2 regions of the Virgibacillus salexigens genome follow, and region 2 is predicted to be linked to the other one. Evidence: a T-box and tRNA genes for the amino acid it is inferred to sense, from the RefSeq annotation. Region 2 holds a T-box; the other holds one or more tRNA genes.
What was found. The T-box of region 2 lies ahead of glyQ (glycine--tRNA ligase subunit alpha). A T-box ahead of a tRNA ligase gene usually reads a tRNA of that ligase, here a tRNA-Gly.
Positions count from the first base shown of each region.

Region 1: it encodes a tRNA-Gly, which carries the amino acid that the T-box ahead of glyQ (glycine--tRNA ligase subunit alpha) is inferred to sense. The anticodon was not compared.

Region 1 covers NZ_CCDP010000001.1:1,786,156-1,796,259, forward strand. The annotation lists gene BN990_RS08135 (GerMN domain-containing protein) at 84-1,160, shown strand; gene rph (ribonuclease PH) at 1,396-2,157, shown strand; gene BN990_RS08145 (XTP/dITP diphosphatase) at 2,160-2,762, shown strand; gene BN990_RS08150 (metallophosphoesterase) at 2,780-3,289, shown strand; tRNA gene BN990_RS08155 (tRNA-Gly) at 3,454-3,527, shown strand; tRNA gene BN990_RS08160 (tRNA-Arg) at 3,542-3,615, shown strand; gene BN990_RS23360 (hypothetical protein) at 3,910-4,035, opposite strand; gene BN990_RS08165 (HD domain-containing protein) at 4,229-4,828, opposite strand; gene BN990_RS08170 (tetratricopeptide repeat protein) at 5,056-6,039, shown strand; gene tig (trigger factor) at 6,164-7,450, shown strand; gene clpX (ATP-dependent protease ATP-binding subunit ClpX) at 7,859-9,139, shown strand; gene lon (endopeptidase La) at 9,384-10,104, shown strand, end outside.
Region 2 covers NZ_CCDP010000001.1:1,971,411-1,981,514, reverse strand. The annotation lists gene dnaG (DNA primase) at 1-1,308, opposite strand, end outside; gene BN990_RS09215 (pyruvate, water dikinase regulatory protein) at 1,766-2,566, opposite strand; gene BN990_RS09210 (helix-turn-helix transcriptional regulator) at 2,592-3,221, opposite strand; gene glyS (glycine--tRNA ligase subunit beta) at 3,320-5,398, opposite strand; gene glyQ (glycine--tRNA ligase subunit alpha) at 5,400-6,278, opposite strand; T-box leader at 6,405-6,573, opposite strand; gene recO (DNA repair protein RecO) at 6,626-7,369, opposite strand; gene BN990_RS21875 (YqzL family protein) at 7,418-7,558, opposite strand; gene era (GTPase Era) at 7,653-8,555, opposite strand; gene BN990_RS09185 (diacylglycerol kinase family protein) at 8,802-9,164, opposite strand; gene ybeY (rRNA maturation RNase YbeY) at 9,154-9,618, opposite strand; gene BN990_RS09175 (HD family phosphohydrolase) at 9,619-10,104, opposite strand, start outside.

The sequences.
Region 1 (10,104 bases), 190 kb from region 2:
CCTGTATTTTTTTTCATTGCTTGGTCTATTTTCACTCTAGGCTCGTATATATAATAGTACAAACCATCGTAGGAGGGAAAAATATGCACAAGCGCGGATTACTAATAGCAGGGACATTAACGATGTCCGTTATATTAGCAGGATGCTTTCAGGGGGAACAATCATTAAAGGAAGAAATGGATCCGCCACAAAATGCGGAACCAGTTGATAACTTGGAAGATTCACAATCAGGAGAACAGAAGGAAAATGCTAAAGAAGGCGAGCAGCCAAAGAGTGAAACGGTTGCAAGAGAACTTTATCTTATGGACGCAAATGGAATGGTCGCATCCCAAACATTAGAACTGCCAAATCCAGAATCAAAGGAAGTAGCTTCCCAAGTGTTGGAGTATCTCGTTAAAGATGGTCCAGTAGCGCAGATCTTGCCAAATGGATTTCAGGCAGTGTTACCAGCTGGCACAGAGGTGTTGGGAATTGACCTGCAAGAAGACGGAACCATGATTGTTAATTTATCTGAAGAATTTTCGAACTATGAAGCGAACGACGAAAAGAAAATACTTGAGGCAGTTACTTATTCCTTAACTCAATTTGAAAATGTCAAAGACGTTCAATTACAGATGGAAGGAAAAGCCTTAAGCGAGATGCCAGTTAATGGCACACCGATCAGCCAAGGATACTCAAGAGCTAATGGAATCAATGTTACGGATACAGGTACTTCTGACTTAATGCAAAGTAAAACGGTTACGATGTTTTACCCTGCGGAACATGATGAAAATCGTTACTATGTACCGGTAACTCAATATGTTGAACAAAAACAAGATGCTGATGAACTAAGTGCCATAGTAGAGAATCTTGTTGATGGGCCAGGTGTACAAAGCAATGTCACCCAAGTATTTAATCCTACGACGACGTTAACAAGTAAGCCATCCTTGAAAGATGGTATCTTACAACTTCAATTCAATAATGATATTTTAAAAGATGGGGAAAAGGCAGTGATTTCTGATGAGGTCATGGAAACAATCGTACGTACGATGACAGAAGTTAAAGGGGTCGATGCCGTCCAAGTAAGTGTTGAAAATGTGGAACAGCTAGTTAATGAAAATGGGGAAGCTTACACGGAACCAGTAACTAAACAGCAATTTACTCCTACGGAAGAAATATAATTAGGTCGAGGCTTTCAGCAAGCCTCTTTTTTTTATGCTTTTATTCAAGGTAAATGGCAATAATATCCTTATAGATAAGATGATTATAAAGAGGGTACGTAGGGATAAGCGCAAATCCCATGTTTGAAGAATTATCTTATGCTATATGCATGGATAAATTAGTATAGCATGTATTTCTATAGTGGTTTCGATAAAAAATATGTTAAGCTAATGATTGAACGAAGGAGGAGTTAAGATGAGAAATGATCAACGAAACCGTAACAGTTTACGACCAATTACAATCATAACGAATTTCCTGCAGCATCCGGAAGGTTCTGTACTGATTCAAGTAGGTGATACAAAAGTAATTTGCAATGCTAGCATTGAAGATAGAGTTCCTCCATTCATGCGTGGCCAAGGGAAGGGCTGGATTACAGCAGAGTATGCAATGCTGCCTAGGGCTACCGAACAACGGAATATACGAGAATCGTCAAAAGGTAAGGTTAGTGGCAGGACGATGGAAATACAACGATTAATTGGAAGAGCTTTACGGTCAGTTGTTGATTTAGATAGTATTGGTGAGCGAACCGTATGGGTTGATTGTGACGTCATTCAAGCTGATGGTGGTACAAGAACGGCTTCGATTACGGGAGCATTTGTAGCTGTAGTATTAGCTTTTTCGACTTTAATAGAGAATAAAACGCTTAAGAAAATGCCAGTAACGGACTTTCTTGCAGCAACTTCTGTAGGCGTTTTACCTGATAATAGCGAAATCCTTGATTTAAATTATCAAGAAGATTCCCAAGCACTTGTAGATATGAACATCGTAATGACTGGTTCCGGTGAATTTGTAGAAATTCAAGGAACGGGAGAAGAAGCCACGTTTAGCAATAAGCAACTTCAGGCTATGTTGCAGTTAGCAGATGAAGGAATGCAACGTATATTTGAAAAGCAACGTGAAGCACTAGGTGAGTATGCAAATCACATCGGTGAGCTCGTTGACGAAAAAGGAGAGTAATAATGAAACAAATTATTATTGCTACAAAAAATAAAGGCAAGGCGACAGAGTTTAAAGAATTTTTTAATGCATATGATATGGCTGCTGTATCATTGAATGAACGAGAAGAACTGCCTGACGTAGAAGAAACGGGTGAAACATTTGAGCAAAATGCTGCATTAAAAGCTGAAACCATTGCCAATATCTTATCTCAGCCAGTACTTGCAGATGATTCAGGATTGATTATTGATGCTTTAGACGGCAGGCCAGGTGTCTATTCAGCGAGATATGCTGGAGAGGATAAAAATGATCAAGCAAATATAAACAAAGTATTGACTGAATTAGAAGGCGTACCACAAAAAGATCGAACGGCAAGGTTTATATGTGTATTAGCAGTTGCAAGGCCAAACACAGAAACCCAATTTTATCAAGGAATATGTAATGGTCATATTTCAATTGCTCCAAGTGGAAAGAATGGGTTCGGTTATGATCCAATCTTTATTCCTGATGGATATCAAGAAACGATGGCAGAGTTATCTCCGAAAGTGAAAAATCAAATTAGCCATCGTAAGAACGCGATCTTACAGTTAGAAGAAACCATACGTAAAAATCGATCATTATACTAAGGAATAGGATGATTTCAATGGCAAAAGTACTTATTTTAAGTGACAGCCATGGGTTAACTGACGAATTAGACAAGATTAAAGCACGTCACGATGTCGATTATCGAATTCATTGCGGAGATTCGGAGTTAGATTTGGACGAACCACCAATGGCTGGATTTTATACAGTTATGGGGAACTGTGACTTTGATACAAGGTACCCAGAAGAACAGATGTTATCAATTAATGGACTAACCTTTTTCATTGTCCATGGCCATCTCCACCAAGTGAAAGCAAATTTGATGCATGTTTCTTATCGAGCAGAAGAATTAGGTGCTCAAATTATTTGTTTTGGCCATACACATCTTGCTGGAGCTGTACAACAAGGAGATCAATTATTGATTAATCCTGGAAGCATTAGGCTTCCACGTATGCGTAAAGAAAAAACATACGCAATAATGGAATGGGAATCAAAAGCATCGATATCCGTTGAGTTCTTTACTGCAGATGGTAAGGTGATTGATGACTTACAATACGAGGCAAAATTATAATCTTTAAAACTCATCCATTGAATGTAATAAGAATGGATGAGTTTTTTAATGGATTTACTAGAAAGTATTGACAAACCACCTATAAGTTTATATAATGATTCTTGTCCGTTAAAAACGAGTCATTACATATTACTTAATTTATAAGCGTTTATCTCATAAAAATTGCGGGTGTAGTTTAATGGTAAAACCTCAGCCTTCCAAGCTGATGACGAGGGTTCGATTCCCTTCACCCGCTCCATACATAAAAATTTTGTCCCAGTAGCTCAGCAGGATAGAGCAACAGCCTTCTAAGCTGTGGGTCGCAGGTTCGAATCCTGCCTGGGACGTCACTAAGAAATATGAATTAGGTAGAAAACATGCCCAACTGTGATAATAACACATTTGGGCATGTTTTCTTATTGTCTACCTGCTGCACCATCTGTTATTCCCCTACCAAATCTTTTACGGAACTTTTTTTCCTACTGTATCAACATCATTCCAGATACAAGTATTTTATATATACTAGATTTAAGACTCCTACTCCCTATACTCGAGCTGTCATTCGCTAATTAGGCTTTGAATGCTCAAGATTCGATGTTGCATGCATACGAATGAAACCTCTTGCTTAGATCTACCCTTAACTATGTCGCATATTTTGATTTTCTATTGCCATTTTTTATTGCTTTCGACTGATTCCCATATTTCTTTTTCACTACTATAAATAATACCGCTCGGGAAATAATAAAAGAAGCTAACACTAATGTCATATTGATTACCCCCTTTTTTAAACTGTTATAGTAGCAGTAAAGGTGCTAGGAGCCTCTTCCTGTAAAAGATTAAAGAAACATTAAAATACTACTAAACATATTTCACTCCTATTATAAATGTTTTCGCATTATTCGTAATATTCCTGACCAGCAATAACACAGAAATCACTCTCTTTAACATATTAGTGCTAGTCTACGGCGATAGATGATTGGCCTTGTTTATCTTTTCTTCTGCTTCTTGTTCGATTAGTTCTTTGAATTGACTAAGTATCGGGCTAAAATTCGTATGTTGATCCAGCATAAAACTCATTTTATATTCAATGGGCTTCCATGTAACTATATCCGCTTCATTATGTTGAATTTGTGCTTCAAGCTTATCGAGGGCATTGGCAACTTTTGCTTCATAGGTGTGTTTGTTTTCAAATTCTATCCATAAATCGAAAACATTGCTACCAAGGGGTTCTGGCAACATTTGCTTTATATGGTCGATTGCTTCTCTTTCCTTTTCATGTTTCTGCTTAAGGAGTTTTGGGTTATTTAATGTATCGAAAGCAGGGATATCACTCGCTTCAGCCTCTACTAAATCATGAATAATGATCATTTTTAATAGCTTTTCAGAATCAATATTTTCCTCTAAGTAAGGTTCGATTAACATCGCCATTAAGGATAATCGCCAAGTATGTTCCGCCACACTTTCTTGTCGCCCATTTGATAGCCAGCTATGCCTTAACTCATATTTTAATTTTTCCCCAAGCTTGATGGCCCAATAGATTTGCTTCAATGCTTCACTCATATTCTCACCTCTAACCCTATTATAATCAAACCATGCTCTTAGAGCCATATGTAATCGTTACGTCACATTTCTTTGAATTCTGGTTATATGCTATAATGCGGATACGTTTCATTCCCCATTTAAAGGAAGAACATCTTAGCTTAAAGTTTGAAATTTCTTTGCATCGGGAATGTATATCTAGTATGTTAAAATTAAATACTATAAACACGCATGAGAGGAGGTAGACAATGCAGAACTTGCCAGAAAATGTCATTCTTTTTCCGAAATGGAGGACAGTATTAGAAGAAGAGAGTTTACAGGCTCTGAAAGAAAAAAAATATGAAGACGCTCTGTTAAAATTAAATAAGTTATTAAGTTACCAAATTGATAGCTATGAAATCATTAGTGGTAAGCTAATTTGCTTAATGGAATTAGGGCGTCATCATGAAGCTCAAGATATATGTGAAGAATTACTAAAACATAAGGATGAACATTATTATCATTATTTACATATTTATTTAACGATTCTATTTCAAACCAATCAATACGATACATTGATGAAGCAAATAGACTATGAATTTCAATCAAATGCTGTGCCATCCATGATGCAAGAGCAGTTTCAGCAATTATATGAGATGAGTAGTAAAATGAAGGCAGATGTTTCGGTAGAGCATACGGCTACTTATTTAGATGAGTTGCATGAAGCAATTGAGGCTGAGGATTATCGAAAACAATGGCGATTGCTTGAGAAATTGCGGAAATTGAGGAGTGACCCAACTCAAGAGGTCATATCGCTGCTAATGAAGGGATCGATTCACCCTGTCATTAAAACAGCTGTATTTATTTGGCTTCAGGATATTAACTATAAGGATAAGGTGAAGGTTCATAAGTGGGATACAGCATTAAATGTAAAACCAGATGAAGTTCCCAATATACATAATCAAATCTTGTTTAAGCAGATTTTATTAATTATCGGTGAGTTGGAACAAAAAGATCCTTCCTTATATAACTTATTGCTTAAACTATTAAATCATTATTTATATGTAAGGTTTCCGGTTTTGCCAGGTGAAGAAGATGCTGAATGGATAGCCGAATCATTGAAATATGTGGGCTCATCGTATTTAAATATTCCATCTCCCACCAGGGAAGAATCGTCTATCGAAAATAGGCATTACATAGAAGAGATCGAACTATGTGAAACACTATATGAAAGTATTATAGAAGAAAGCTAAGAATGTCGTTAAATGCTTGAAAGGCATAGTAATTATGTTATAATAAGATGGTTGTAAATTTAGATCATTATATAATAATGAACGTGAAATATGAAGGATATAATAGATTTTGGAGGGAATTTTTATGTCAGCGAAATGGGAAAAACAAGAAGGCAATGAAGGAGTACTTACGATTGAAGTAAGTGTTGAAGAATTTGACAAAGCATTGGATCAAGCATTTAAAAAAGTATCCAAAGATGTTCAAATTCCTGGATTCCGTAAAGGTAAAATTCCGCGTGGGATTTTTGAAAAACGTTTTGGAGTAGAAGCACTATATCAGGATGCGGTTGACATTGTACTTCCAGATGCTTATATGCAAGCAGTTGAAGAAACAGGCATTGAACCAGTAGCACAACCAGATGTTGATATTGACACAATTGAAAAAGGGCAACCACTTGTTTTTACAGCAAAAGTTACCGTTAAACCAGAGGTAAAACTTGGTGAATATAAAGGACTTGAAGTGGAAGATCAATCTGTAGAAGTTACAGATGAAGATGTGGAACATGATTTAGAACATCAACGCGAACATCATGCTGAATTAGTTGTAAAAGAAGAAGGAAAAATTGAAGAAGGAGATACAGCTGTTATCGACTTTGAAGGTTTCGTTGATGGAGAAGCTTTCGAAGGTGGAAAAGGTGAAAATCATTCCTTAGAAATCGGTTCTGGTCAATTTATCCCAGGCTTTGAAGAACAATTAATTGGCAAAGAAACTGGAGAAGACACCGAAGTTTCTGTGACCTTCCCTGAAGATTATCATGCAGAAGACCTTGCTGGTAAAGAAGCAACCTTCAAAGTGAAGATCCATGAAGTGAAATACAAAGAACTTCCTGAACTTGATGATGAGTTTGCTAAAGACCTCGATGATGAAGTTGAAACGCTAGAAGAATTGAAAAGTAAGAAAAAAGAACAACTTCTTGAACAGAAGAAACAGGATGTCGAAAACCAAAAACGTGAAACATTAGTTGAAAAAGCCAGCGATAATGCTGAAGCTGAAGTTCCAGAGGCAATGGTGGATACGGAATTAGACCAAATGGTAAAAGAGTTTGAACAGCGTCTGCAGATGCAAGGCATGACATTAGAAATGTATTCTCAATTCTCTGGTCAAGATGAAGCTGCATTGAAAGAACAAATGAGAGAAGATGCTGAGAAACGAGTAAAAACAAATCTTACATTAGAAGCAATTGTGGACGAAGAAGGTCTTGAAGTTTCTGAAGAAGATGTAGATGCAGAACTTGAAAAAATGGCTTCTATGTATGGTGCAGAAGTAGAGCAGCTAAAGCAAATGCTTGGTGGTAATACGGACGCAATTAAAGGTGATTTAAAAATGAGAAAAGCCATTGATTTCCTTGTAGAACACAGCAAAGCTGTTTAAATCTTATTATAAGGTTTAGATCATGCGAGATAAGGCAAAGACTAAAACAAGGTGCGATGCGTTCGCACCTTGTTTTCCATTATTTTTAATACAAACGATTTTGAGGAATTGTAATTTTAGCGACTTTATTTAAAGAATTAACATATAGTAATAGTATGTGTTAATGTTAAGTAACAATAAAAGCTAGAAGTCAATCCTTACTTATTAATTTATGATGGGAACAAGTCCATATTAGATCACTTATTTATGGTAAATGAATACAGATAACAATGTATATACGATACAAATTAACTTTAAAAAAGGTTTATTGTTTTGTATTTTAAATTCGATCTGATATGATGACTATAAAAGTTGAAACCTAGCGTGAAATGCGTAGGAGCAGATTTAAACTTTTAGGGGTGAAATGGAATGTTTAAATTTAATGAAGAAAAAGGGCAATTGAAATGTTCGTTCTGCGGTAAAAGCCAGGATCAAGTTCGAAAGTTAGTTGCTGGACCAGGCGTTTATATATGTGATGAGTGTATTGAACTTTGTACAGAAATTGTAGAAGAGGAATTGGGAACCGAAGAGGAAACAGAACTAAAAGAAATCCCAAAGCCGAAAGAGATTTGTGAAATCCTAAATGATTATGTAATTGGTCAAGATAAAGCGAAAAAGAATCTTTCTGTTGCAGTTTATAATCACTACAAGCGTATTAATACAACAAAGAATACAGCAGATGATGTGGAATTATCAAAAAGTAATATCGCTATGATTGGGCCGACAGGTAGTGGGAAGACATTGCTAGCCCAAACGTTAGCTCGTATTATTAATGTGCCATTTGCCATGGCAGATGCAACTTCGCTTACAGAAGCAGGTTATGTCGGGGAAGATGTAGAGAATATTCTACTTAAGCTAATTCAAGCTGCCGATTACGATGTTGAAAAAGCAGAAAAAGGAATTATTTATATTGATGAAATTGATAAAGTAGCACGTAAGTCGGAAAACCCTTCAATTACTAGAGATGTTTCGGGTGAAGGTGTACAACAAGCTTTACTTAAAATTCTAGAAGGAACGGTTGCAAGTGTACCACCACAAGGCGGCCGTAAACATCCACATCAAGAATTTATTCAAATCGACACAACTAACATTCTATTTATTGTCGGTGGAGCATTTGACGGCATCGATCAGGTAGTTAAACGTCGTCTTGGTAAAAAAGTAATTGGATTTGGTGCAAACGAGAAGCAGCAGGACTTAGAAATGGGAGAGTTGCTAGCAAAAGTACTTCCAGAAGATCTCCTTCGTTATGGATTAATTCCTGAATTTATTGGCCGAATTCCTGTTGTAGGAAGTCTAACTCCATTAGATGAAGAAGCCTTAATAGAAATTTTAACTAAACCAAAAAATGCATTAGTTAAACAATATGAAAAGCTATTTCAAATGGATGATGTAGAACTAGAATTTGAAGATGAAGCACTAAGGGAAATTGCTGCTAAAGCGATAGAACGTAAAACGGGTGCTAGAGGTCTACGTTCCATTATCGAAGGTATTATGCTTGATGTGATGTTTGATTTACCATCAAGAGAAGATATTGAGAAATGTATTATTACGAAGAAAACCGTGGAAGAAGAGAATGGCAGTCCGAAGTTGGTTTATCGTGATGGTACCGTAATGGAAGGTAATAAGAAACATCCGAAAGAGAGTGCGTAACAGTAATCTATTCTAATTTAAATAATGATGTGAAGAGACTGACTTTATTACATGTTCTTAGTAACGAGTCGGTCTCTTTTCATGATATTTCGTATATTTTTATATGGCGAACGAATGATAAGAACAGCTTAATAAAAATCGAATATGACGTATGATAATAATTTACAAATAAAATTCTTTTATATAAACTTTAAGAACATATGATATAAATAATTACATTACATAATATTTGGAGGTACATACGATGACCAATGATAACAGGCAACTTCCCCTCCTACCTTTACGTGGACTGTTAGTATTTCCATCAATGGTATTGCATCTTGATGTAGGGCGAGAGAAATCAATTGCTGCATTAGAAAAGGCAATGATGGATGACCAGCAGATTTTTCTAGCTGCTCAGAAGAAAGTTCGATTGGAGGATCCAGAACCAAAAGATATTTATTCTATTGGTACACTAGCAACTGTGAAGCAAATGATTAAGCTTCCAAATGGAACGATGCGTGTGTTAGTGGAAGGGGTCTATCGAGGAGAAATCATTCGTTATATTGAACAGCAGGATGAATTTATTGTAGAAATTCAAGAGTTAAAAGATATTCAAGGTGATCAGCATGAAGAGGAAGCATTAATGCGATCTCTTCTAGATCAATTTGAACAATATAGTAAAGTATCTCGAAAAATAACACATGAAACTTTTGATACGGTTTCAGATATTGATGAGCCAAGCAGATTAGCGGATATGATCACTTCTCATTTGTCCTTAAAAATAAAAGAAAAACAAGAACTTTTGGAAACACCAAATGTGAAAGACAGACTGCAGCAATTAATTACGAGCATTACTAATGAGAAAAAGGTACTCGATTTAGAGAAGAAAATAGGACAACGTGTGAAGACATCAATGGAAAAAACACAAAAAGAATACTATTTAAGAGAACAAATGAGGGCAATTCAAAAAGAGCTTGGAGAAA
Region 2 (10,104 bases):
CTTTTCGCGATAACCTGAAATTTCATTTGTTAACGTATCAATGGATATACCATATTCTTTACTTAATTCTTTCACATAATATTCCCGTTCAATGGGACTATCAATCATTGCGAGTTGCTTTAATACTTTTTCTATATAGTTTATGCGATCTCCTTCATGATTTAAATTAAAATCTTTCTTCAAAAATCGCATATAGAAACTCATAAATGTATCACTTGCTTTTATTACTTCCTTCTCAAATGCATCTCCTCCATAAGTCTGAATAAAACTGTCAGGATCTATGTTATTTTCCAGATGTGCTATTTTTACTTCACAGCCAGATTGTCTTAATAAAACAGCTGCTTTATATGCAGCATCTAAGCCAGCTCGATCTCCGTCATAACACAGAATTACGGTATTAACATAACGCTTGAGAAGTTTCGCCTGATATTCAGTTAATGCAGTACCTAATGTTGCAATAACATTTCGAATACCCGCTTGATAAGCAGCGATAATATCCATTTGCCCTTCAAAAAGAATAGCTTCATTTTTCTTACGGATGTGCTTTTTGGCTAGATCAAAATTATAAAGAAGTTTTCCTTTATGGAACAACTCACTTTCTGGACTATTAATATACTTTGGCTTACTATCCCCGATAGTAGCTCGGCCACCGAAGGCAACAGTCTTACCCAAATGGTTTCGAATAGGAAATATAATTCTTCCTCTGAACCTGTCACTAATTTGACCGTCTTCCCGTAAATTGATCAAACCAGCTTTTACTAATAATTGCTGATGAAATCCTTTTTTCTTTAAGAATTCAGCGGTAAAGTCCTTTACATTAGGAGCAAAACCGAGTTGAAACGCATCGATTGATTCATCCTTTACACCCCGGTCTTGTAAATAACCATATCCTTCTTTTCCATCCTTTGTATAACGGAGAAGATGATGATAAAGCTTTGCTAACCATTCATGCGCGGACAATATATCCTGATTCTCTTGAGACAATGAACTTTCAGTCGTTTTTGAATTTGTCTCAGGTAGTTGGATTCCACTTCTATCCGCAAGATGCTGCAGTGCTTCAAAAAATGAATAATTCTCCATTTCCATCAGAAATGTAACTACATTTCCACCCTTGCCACAGCCAAAACAATGAAATATTTGCTTTTCTTGGGTCACTGAAAATGATGGTGTTTTCTCTCCATGAAAAGGACAAAGACCAAAATAATTTCTTCCTTGTTTTTTTAACTGAATATAATCCCCAATAATGTCTACAATATCATTAGCTTTACGAATTTCTTCGATCACTTCTTCAGGAATTTGATTGGACATAAAATCACCATGCTAATTAATATTCGTCTTTCATTAAAAAAATCCTTCATTTTTCGACAATATTTTTTAAAAAAGCCGAAAAAAATTCCTTCTTCATGTGTAAACATCATCAGTGAAGGACACTCATATCACTAGCTCTCCTAAACTTTGAAAACTAGCTTCCAATAAGAAACGACTTGTAGACGCTAATTGTTATCTGTCTTTCCAATACATACTTCTACATAAGTCTTACAAAATCCTTCTTCAAAGATAAGGTTTCTTTACATAAACATACATTATAAACGATACGTATGTTATATCATTACACAAAGACTCATTATAATATACTTTTTTATAAAAAGCTATTAAATCGTTTCTAGTTTTATATTATTGCCAGCAGTGTTGATTCCTAACCATGAAAAAACATTCTACACACTAGATATAGAATGTTTTTTATGAAGTTATCTCTTAAAAACTACTATTTTTTAATGATTTGTCGGATACTATTTGCTGTTTCCTCTACTGCTTTATTTGAAACATCAATTACATGACAGCCTATTTTTTTAACTATAGCATCAAAATAATCAAGCTCTTTATAGATTCTTTCCATGTTAGCATATGTCGCTTGATCACCTAATCCCAACGCTTTTAACCTTTCTTTACGAATTTCATTTAGTTTTGCTGGGCTTATTCGTAATCCAATGCATTTGCTTGGGTCAACGTCAAATAATTCTTCAGGAGGATCCACTTCTGGCACAATGGGCACATTTGCAACTTTTAAACGCTTATGTGCTAAATATTGAGATAAGGGTGTTTTCGAAGTTCTTGAAACTCCAATTAAAACAATATCAGCTCTGGAAATTCCTCTTGAATCCCGCCCGTCGTCGTATTTCACAGCAAATTCGATTGCTTCTACACGTTTAAAATAATCTTCGTCCAGTTTATGAACCAACCCTGCTTCCATTCTCGGAGATCGATTAAACACACGTTCCATTGCTTTTAACATTGGTCCCATAATGTCAATTGCTTCCATATTCAATTGTTTTGCACGTTCATTTACATAGTTTCGAAGACTTGGATCGACAAGTGTAAAGCCAATTAGACCGTTGTTTTCATTAGCAAGCTGTAGTGCATCATCAATCGTTTCTTTATCTTCGACATATGGAATGCGCTGTATCTTATAGGTTCCATCATTAAATTGACTCAAGCCTGCTTTAATAACTAACTCAGCAGTTTCCCCTACTGAATCAGATAATACATAGACAGGTTGCGTAAACATGAATCTACCCCTTCCTATCAATTGATTACAAATCTTTATCCAAAATTAATTCCACAAATGCCTTGGTAATTGTCGTTTTCGTTATTCTGCCAACTACTTCTAACCCTTGGTCTGAATCTTTAATGACTGGAATCCCATCAATTTGCTTATCAATTAAATTCTTAGCCACATCAACTAATAAATCCTCTTTTCTACAAACTGTTATATTCGGCATCCTTGTCATAATAATATGTACAGGGACTGTACTTAAATCTTGTTGTCCAATACTTGCACGTAGTAAGTCTTTTCTAGATAAAACACCTGTTAAACAAGCATAATCATCGACCACAAACAGGGTCCCCACATCTTCCAAAAACATTGTTGATATAGCATCATACACCGATACACTTTCCTTTACTACAATTGGCACATGTTGATATTCATATACTTTAAACTTTTTAATTTGCTCTGTAAGTAATTCTGTTCCTGTTTTACCTGTGAAAAAATAGCCTACACGAGGGCGGGCATCCAGAAATCCCGCCATCGTCAAAATGGCTAAATCAGGACGTAATGTAGCACGAGTTAAGCTTAGCCGTTCAGCAATATTTTCACCAGTAATTGGTCCGTTTTCTTTAACTATTTGAAGTATTTCTTCCTGTCTATTTGATAACTCCATCTCTTTCACCACCTACAAACGATGTGACATCAACTGTTACTTCTATTATAGACTAAATATACTGAAAAGAGAATTGGATCGCTTTACAGAAAGAAAAATTAGAAATGTTGTTTCCATTCAATTTGTGTCAAATCTGCATACCGATTAATTATATTTGCTATATTAGCTAACAACCCTAAACGATTGTTGCGAACTCGTTCATTATCCGTCATGACCATATTATTATCAAAGAAAAGGTGGATAGGTTCAGCTAGTTTAGCAATTAACTGTAAGTTCTTTTCAGCATTTCGATCTGTATCCTGATATGATTCTTCCACAAATTGATATTGTTCATATAACGCTTTTTCCGAATCCGTTTCAAATAGTTGAGGGTCTACACTCGTCGTTTCCGCTTTTTCAGCTAAATTTAGAACACGTACCAAAGCCTCTTGGATAGGCTTAAATGCATCATCATTTCTTTTCTCTGATAACGTTTGTGCTTTAGCTAATGTATAATCGTAAATTCCAACACCATCATGTAAGACTGCTTGAATAATATCCTGCTCCACCGCAGCTTCTTTTAATAAGAAGGCGGCACGTAAGGAGAAAAATTCTTTTAAATGAACAAATGATTGGTCATGATTTGACAATGGAACATTCGATTGCTTAAAGACATCTTGGGCAATTCGTAATAAGTTTTCAATTTGCATATCCCACTTAAATGTTTTAACTATTCGTAATATACCTGTTGCTTGCCTTCGTAGACCGTATGGATCCTGTGAACCCGTTGGCATTAAACCAACAGATATACATCCTGTGATAGTATCTAACTTGTCGGCTATACTTACAATTGCCCCTACTTCTGTTGCTGGCAGATCTCCATTTGCTTGAATTGGCAAATAATGTTCACGAATTGCTTGAGCAACAAGGTCATTTTCTCCATATAAATGTGCATATTTTTCACCAATTACACCTTGCAGCTCAGTAAATTCATTGACCATATTTGTTGGTAAGTCAAATTTACAAATAGAGGCAGCACGGATTGCTAAGGACATTTTATCTGTATTTAGATGAATGAATTTACCTATTTGTTCAGTTAACGCTGTAACACGCTGTACTTTATTCGCAATCGTACCTAATTTTTCTTGAAAAACAACCCGTTCAAGTTTTGCTAAATAATATTCAATGGAATGCTTCTGATCTTCTTCATAGAAAAAGGCAGCATCAGATAATCGAGCACGTAAGACTTTCTCATTACCCTTAATCACCGTATCAATCGCATAATCATTCCCGTTACGGATTCCAACAAAGTAAGGAAGCAGCTTTCCGTCTAATGATTTTACAGGAAAATAACGTTGATGTTCTTTCATGGAAATGATTAAAACTTCATCCGGAAGCTTTAAAAACTGCTGGTCAAATGATCCAAGAAACACTTGAGGGAATTCCACTAAATTACGAACCTCATCAAGTAAGTGTTTATCGACAGGTATTTGAATATCTTTATCCTTCTCTAAAGTATGAATTCCCTTTAGGATTTTTTCTTCTCTTTTTAGGGGATCAACGATAACATATTGGTTCAATAACGCTGACTCATAATTAAGTGGGTCTTCTAGCGTTATATTATCACCTAAAAAACGATGACCAAAAGTCAGGTTACTGCTGGTAACCTTCGCTACTTCAAACGGAATAATTTCACTTCCGAATAAGCCAACAAGCCATCGAATCGGACGTGCATACCTAATCGATTGCGTACCCCAACGCATATTTTTGCCAAAGGTTATCGATTCAATTATTTTATGAAATTCAGGTAGTAAATCAAAAGTTGTTTGACCTTCGATATGTTTTTTAATGAATACATAGGAAGTACCATTAAGCTCTTTTATATATAGATCGTCCGTTGTCTTTCCTTGCCCTTTCGAAAAACCAATTGCAGCTTTCGTCCAATTCCCATCTTCACCTTTGGCAATTTTCAAGGAAGGGCCCTTAACCTCTTCTGCTATCGTTGTCTGTTCCTCAGCCACACCTTTAATCATAACCGCTAATCGCCTTGGCGTAGAAAATGATCGTATTTGTTCATATGAAATTCGTAAATCATGTAACCAAGCTTCTGTCTTTTCTTTCAACTGCGATTCTGCATCATCAATAAACCGCGCTGGTAATTCCTCTAAGCCAATTTCAAATAATGCATTTTTTGTCATTTTATTTTTCCTCCTTTTGCAACATCGGGAAACCAAGACGTTCTCTTTCTGCAACGTAAGCTTTCGCTATACTACGAGCTAGATTACGAATTCTAGTTATATATCCAGTACGCTCTGTAACGGATATAACACCTTTTGCATCTAGGAGGTTAAACGTATGGGAGCATTTTAAAACATAGTCATATGCCGGGAATACTAAACCCTTATCCATCGTTTCTTTCGCTTCCTTTTCATATTTTGTAAATAAGTCAAATAGCATTTCTGTATTTGATTCTTCAAATGTATATTTCGAATGCTCGTATTCTGGTTGATAAAAGATATCCTCTACGGTTACACCTGTCGTCCATTCCAAATCAAAGACATTTTCTTTATCCTGGATATAAGATGCAAGCCGTTCAATGCCATACGTAAGCTCTACTGCCACAGGATTCGCTTCTAAGCCCCCTATTTGTTGGAAATAGGTGAATTGAGTAATTTCCATTCCATCTAGCCATACTTCCCAGCCCAGACCAGCAGCGCCAAGAGTAGGGTTTTCCCAATTGTCCTCCACAAACCGAATATCATGTTCAAGTGGATTAATACCTAATTTTTTCAAGGATTCAAGGTATAGTTCTTGGATATTATCAGGAGAAGGCTTCATAATTACTTGAAATTGATGATGCTGATAAAGTCGGTTAGGGTTATTACCATACCTACCATCTGCAGGCCGTCTTGAAGGTTCCACATAAGCAACATTCCAAGGCTCTGGTCCAAGACTACGTAATAATGTCATTGGAGACATTGTCCCTGCTCCTTTTTCTACATCATACGCCTGCATAATAATACAATTTTGTTCAGACCAATGTTTTTGCAATGTTAATATCATTTCTTGAATAGTCATTAATCACATATCCTCCATTACGAATTATTCGCTTCTCAGCAGCTATTTCACCTATAAGGTGAATGAACCCTTAGAGAAACTGCTCTTTGCAAATAAATATCCCCGTCTCTATGTCTCTAAACGGGACATAGGGACGGGGATCAACCGCGGTTCCACCCTATTTGCTCTCTTAAAGAGCCACTTTATTTGCATTGCTCCAAAGCGCCCTTCCCCTTTGTTCCATCATCCAGCTCTCACCAATCTGGACTCGCTTTACAAGGATACAAAAGGTACTTTTCTTTTTCACAGCAATGTTATCGTATCATTTTATGTACAAATAATACGTCATTTATCCTTGTCATGTCAACTTATTTTAATAAATCCAGTTGATTTAAAAATTTCCGTGACTTGATAAAATAGCCGCCATAATAATCATAATAAGCATCTAACAGTTGACGTAACAAGCGTTTATTCTCGTTTTTAATCGAAATAGTTCCCACCTGCTGTAAGTTAACTGTTGCAAAAATATGTAATAATTTAGCTACAGCATTAGGTAACGGGATGGCTTCCGGATCCATTCTTCTACATTCCCTGCAGAGCAACCCACCCTCAGTAATCGAAAATACAAACGGAGAATTCCGATTGCCGCAATTACTGCAACGACTTACTAATGGCGCAAACCCACCTTTTGCATATAGTTTTAATTCATACATCATCATGGGAATACTAGGTTCCTCATTTTCAGCAATCCAAGTCATGGTTTCATGCAATTGATGGAATATAGTTAGATCTGGCTTTTTGTCATCCAGTAACTTATCCGTAAGTTCAATAATATATGCAGCATATGCCGTTTTAATGATGTCCTCTCGGATTTTTCGAAATGAATCAATAACTTCCCCTTGTTGGATAGTGCTCAAGCCACTATTAACATAAACAAAGAATTGTGCATAGATGAATGGCTGCGTTACGGCAGCCATTCGACTTTTCGGTTTTTTTGCACCACGAGCGATGGCGGAAAGTTTACCTAATTTCTTACTATATATCGTGACAATTTTATGCGTTTCCCCATAGTCATTTGTCTTTAATACAATACCTTCTATTTTTTCAAGCACATAGATTCACCTTTGCCTCATCTATTCTTACACGTTTTCAATTCTTTACTAATTGGTATCTAATGGTGTTATTTTTTGACCTTCATGCTGGGTTACTTCATTTTTCCGTTCATTTTCTAACTCTTTCATCAATAAATAGGTTTCAATGTTTCCTGTTTGGCTGAATAATTTCCAGGTTAAATCAATCACAAGAAAACCCACCTTTCTTTAATGTTTGAAAATGTAACTTACTACTTAGAATCACCACAACACTAAAAACAATTAGTATAAAAATTTACCATGTTTAATATTCATCGCTTCGAAAACCGTATTCATATAGCTGATTTTGCTTGTTTCTCCAATCCTTTTTAACTTTTACCCAAAGCTCTAAGTACACTTTTGTACCTAGTAATTTTTCAATATCTTCTCGAGCTGCTTTCCCAATATTTTTCAACATACTTCCATGCTTACCAATCAGTATTCCTTTTTGGGTTTTTCTTTCGGTTACAATTGTAGCTTGTATATATAATTTCTGATCGTCTGCTTTTTCCATCTGCTCCAGCACAACAGCTATCGAGTGCGGTACTTCTTCCCTAGTTAGTTGCAATACTTTTTCTCGTATTAGTTCTTGCATAACAAATCTTTCTGGGTGGTCAGTAATTTGGTCTTCAGGGTAATATTGCGGTCCTTCTGGAAGATCTTTCTTGAGGACTTCCAGCATATGATCCACATTATTCCCTTGCAAAGCAGAAATGGGAATAATCTCTGCGAATGCATATTTTTCTTTATATTGATCTATTAAAGGTAACAAATCATCTGGATGAACAAGATCAATTTTATTAATAATTAAATAAACTGGTCTTTTTACTTGATGCAGACGCTCGATAATATATTGATCCCCTTTGCCGTGACCTTCACTAGCATTGATCATAAATAAAATAGCATCTACTTCATTCAACGTATTTTCAGCAGTTTTTACCATGAAGTCCCCAAGTCGATGCTTTGGTTTATGAATTCCAGGTGTATCAATAAAAATAATTTGAGAATGCTCTTCTGTTAACACGCCTTGAATCTTGTTTCTTGTGGTTTGTGGCTTATCACTCATAATTGCAATTTTTTGGCCAATCACTCTATTCATAAATGTAGATTTCCCAACATTTGGTCTACCAATAATTGCTATAAATCCGGATTTAAAACTATATTCCATGTTGCTTCCTCCACGACGTATTTCAAATGTTTTATCCATATCATACTACAAATAAGCTTCTGTTTCATGCAATCGACAAAAGCTTTAAAAACTTTTGGTTCTTTTATTAAAATAGCACTTCTCTAGACAAAATTCACGGATAATTACCCTGTAAACGCAAATTTTGTATTTTCCTTAAAATAGTGAATCAATAATAAATTACCCCCAATTGTTGGATATTAACCAACAATTGGGGGCTTCAGGGAGCTAAAATAAAGCAATGATGTTGGGAATAAATATAAACAGTCCAATTATAAAAGCTGCTACTGCCGCGATCAACACACCTCCAGCAGCCATATCTTTAATTTGTTTGGCTGCTGGGTGAATATCTGGCTTGATGTAATCCATGATTCTTTCAATTGTACTATTAATCATTTCAGCAATTAAGACAATACCAATTGCTATTACAATAAATATCCATTCCATTCTAGATAATCCAAGAATGAACCCTGCAATAATGACAAGAAGGGCCGTTATTAAATGAATTTGAAAGTTACGTTCCAATTTAACTACTTGAACGATACCCTCCCAAGCATAGGAAAAGCCAATCGACCATTTTTTATCTTTCAATTCCAAACTCACCTAATAATTGATCTTGTTTTGCAAACATGTTTTGTTCATCCTCTTTTGACATATGATCATATCCTAAAAGATGAAGAAAGCCATGAATCGTTAGAAAACCTAATTCTCTTTCTAATGAGTGATTATATTCCTCTGCTTGTTCTTTTGCTTTTTCAATAGAAATAACAATATCACCTAATAATAACGGTAAATCTTCATCAATAATGTCTATTTCACCTTCTCCAGTCTCTTGCATTGCAAAAGAGATTACATCTGTTGGTGTGTTCTTTTGTCTATAATTTCGATTAATTTCTTGAATCTCCTTATTACTCACAAAATTAATGGATACTTCCGCTTCTTGGGTAATACCTTCTTTTTCAGCTGCAAAGGTTACCAAGCGTTGAATCATATCAATATAATCACTCGGTACAGAGTTGGTTTTATCATGAAAATCAATATACACTTATTTTGCCTCCTTCATCGGATATTGTATGCGAGAATGAAAAATACCTTTCAATGTATTACATATCGTTCGTTGTATTATATTTATTTCCTTTAATGTTAGTGGGCAATCATCAAGTTGACCGTCAGTCATTTTATTATTAATGATTGATGTTACAATTTCCTCAATTTTAACTTCTGTTGGTTCTTTTAATGAACGGACAGCTGCTTCAACTGAATCACAAATACTAATAATAGCGGATTCTGACGACTGTGGTTTCGGTCCTGGATAACGAAATTGATCCTCTGTAACTGCTGGGTTTTTTCCTTGTTCTTTGATATAAAAGAACTTTAATAAGGATGTACCATGATGTTGTTTAGCAATATCAATGATTTCTTCTGGAAGACGGTGTTTACTTAACATTTCTGCGCCATCATATGGATGATTAATAATGATTTTAGCACTCTCCTCAGGAGTAATGGTATCATGAGGGTTTTTTATTGCAAG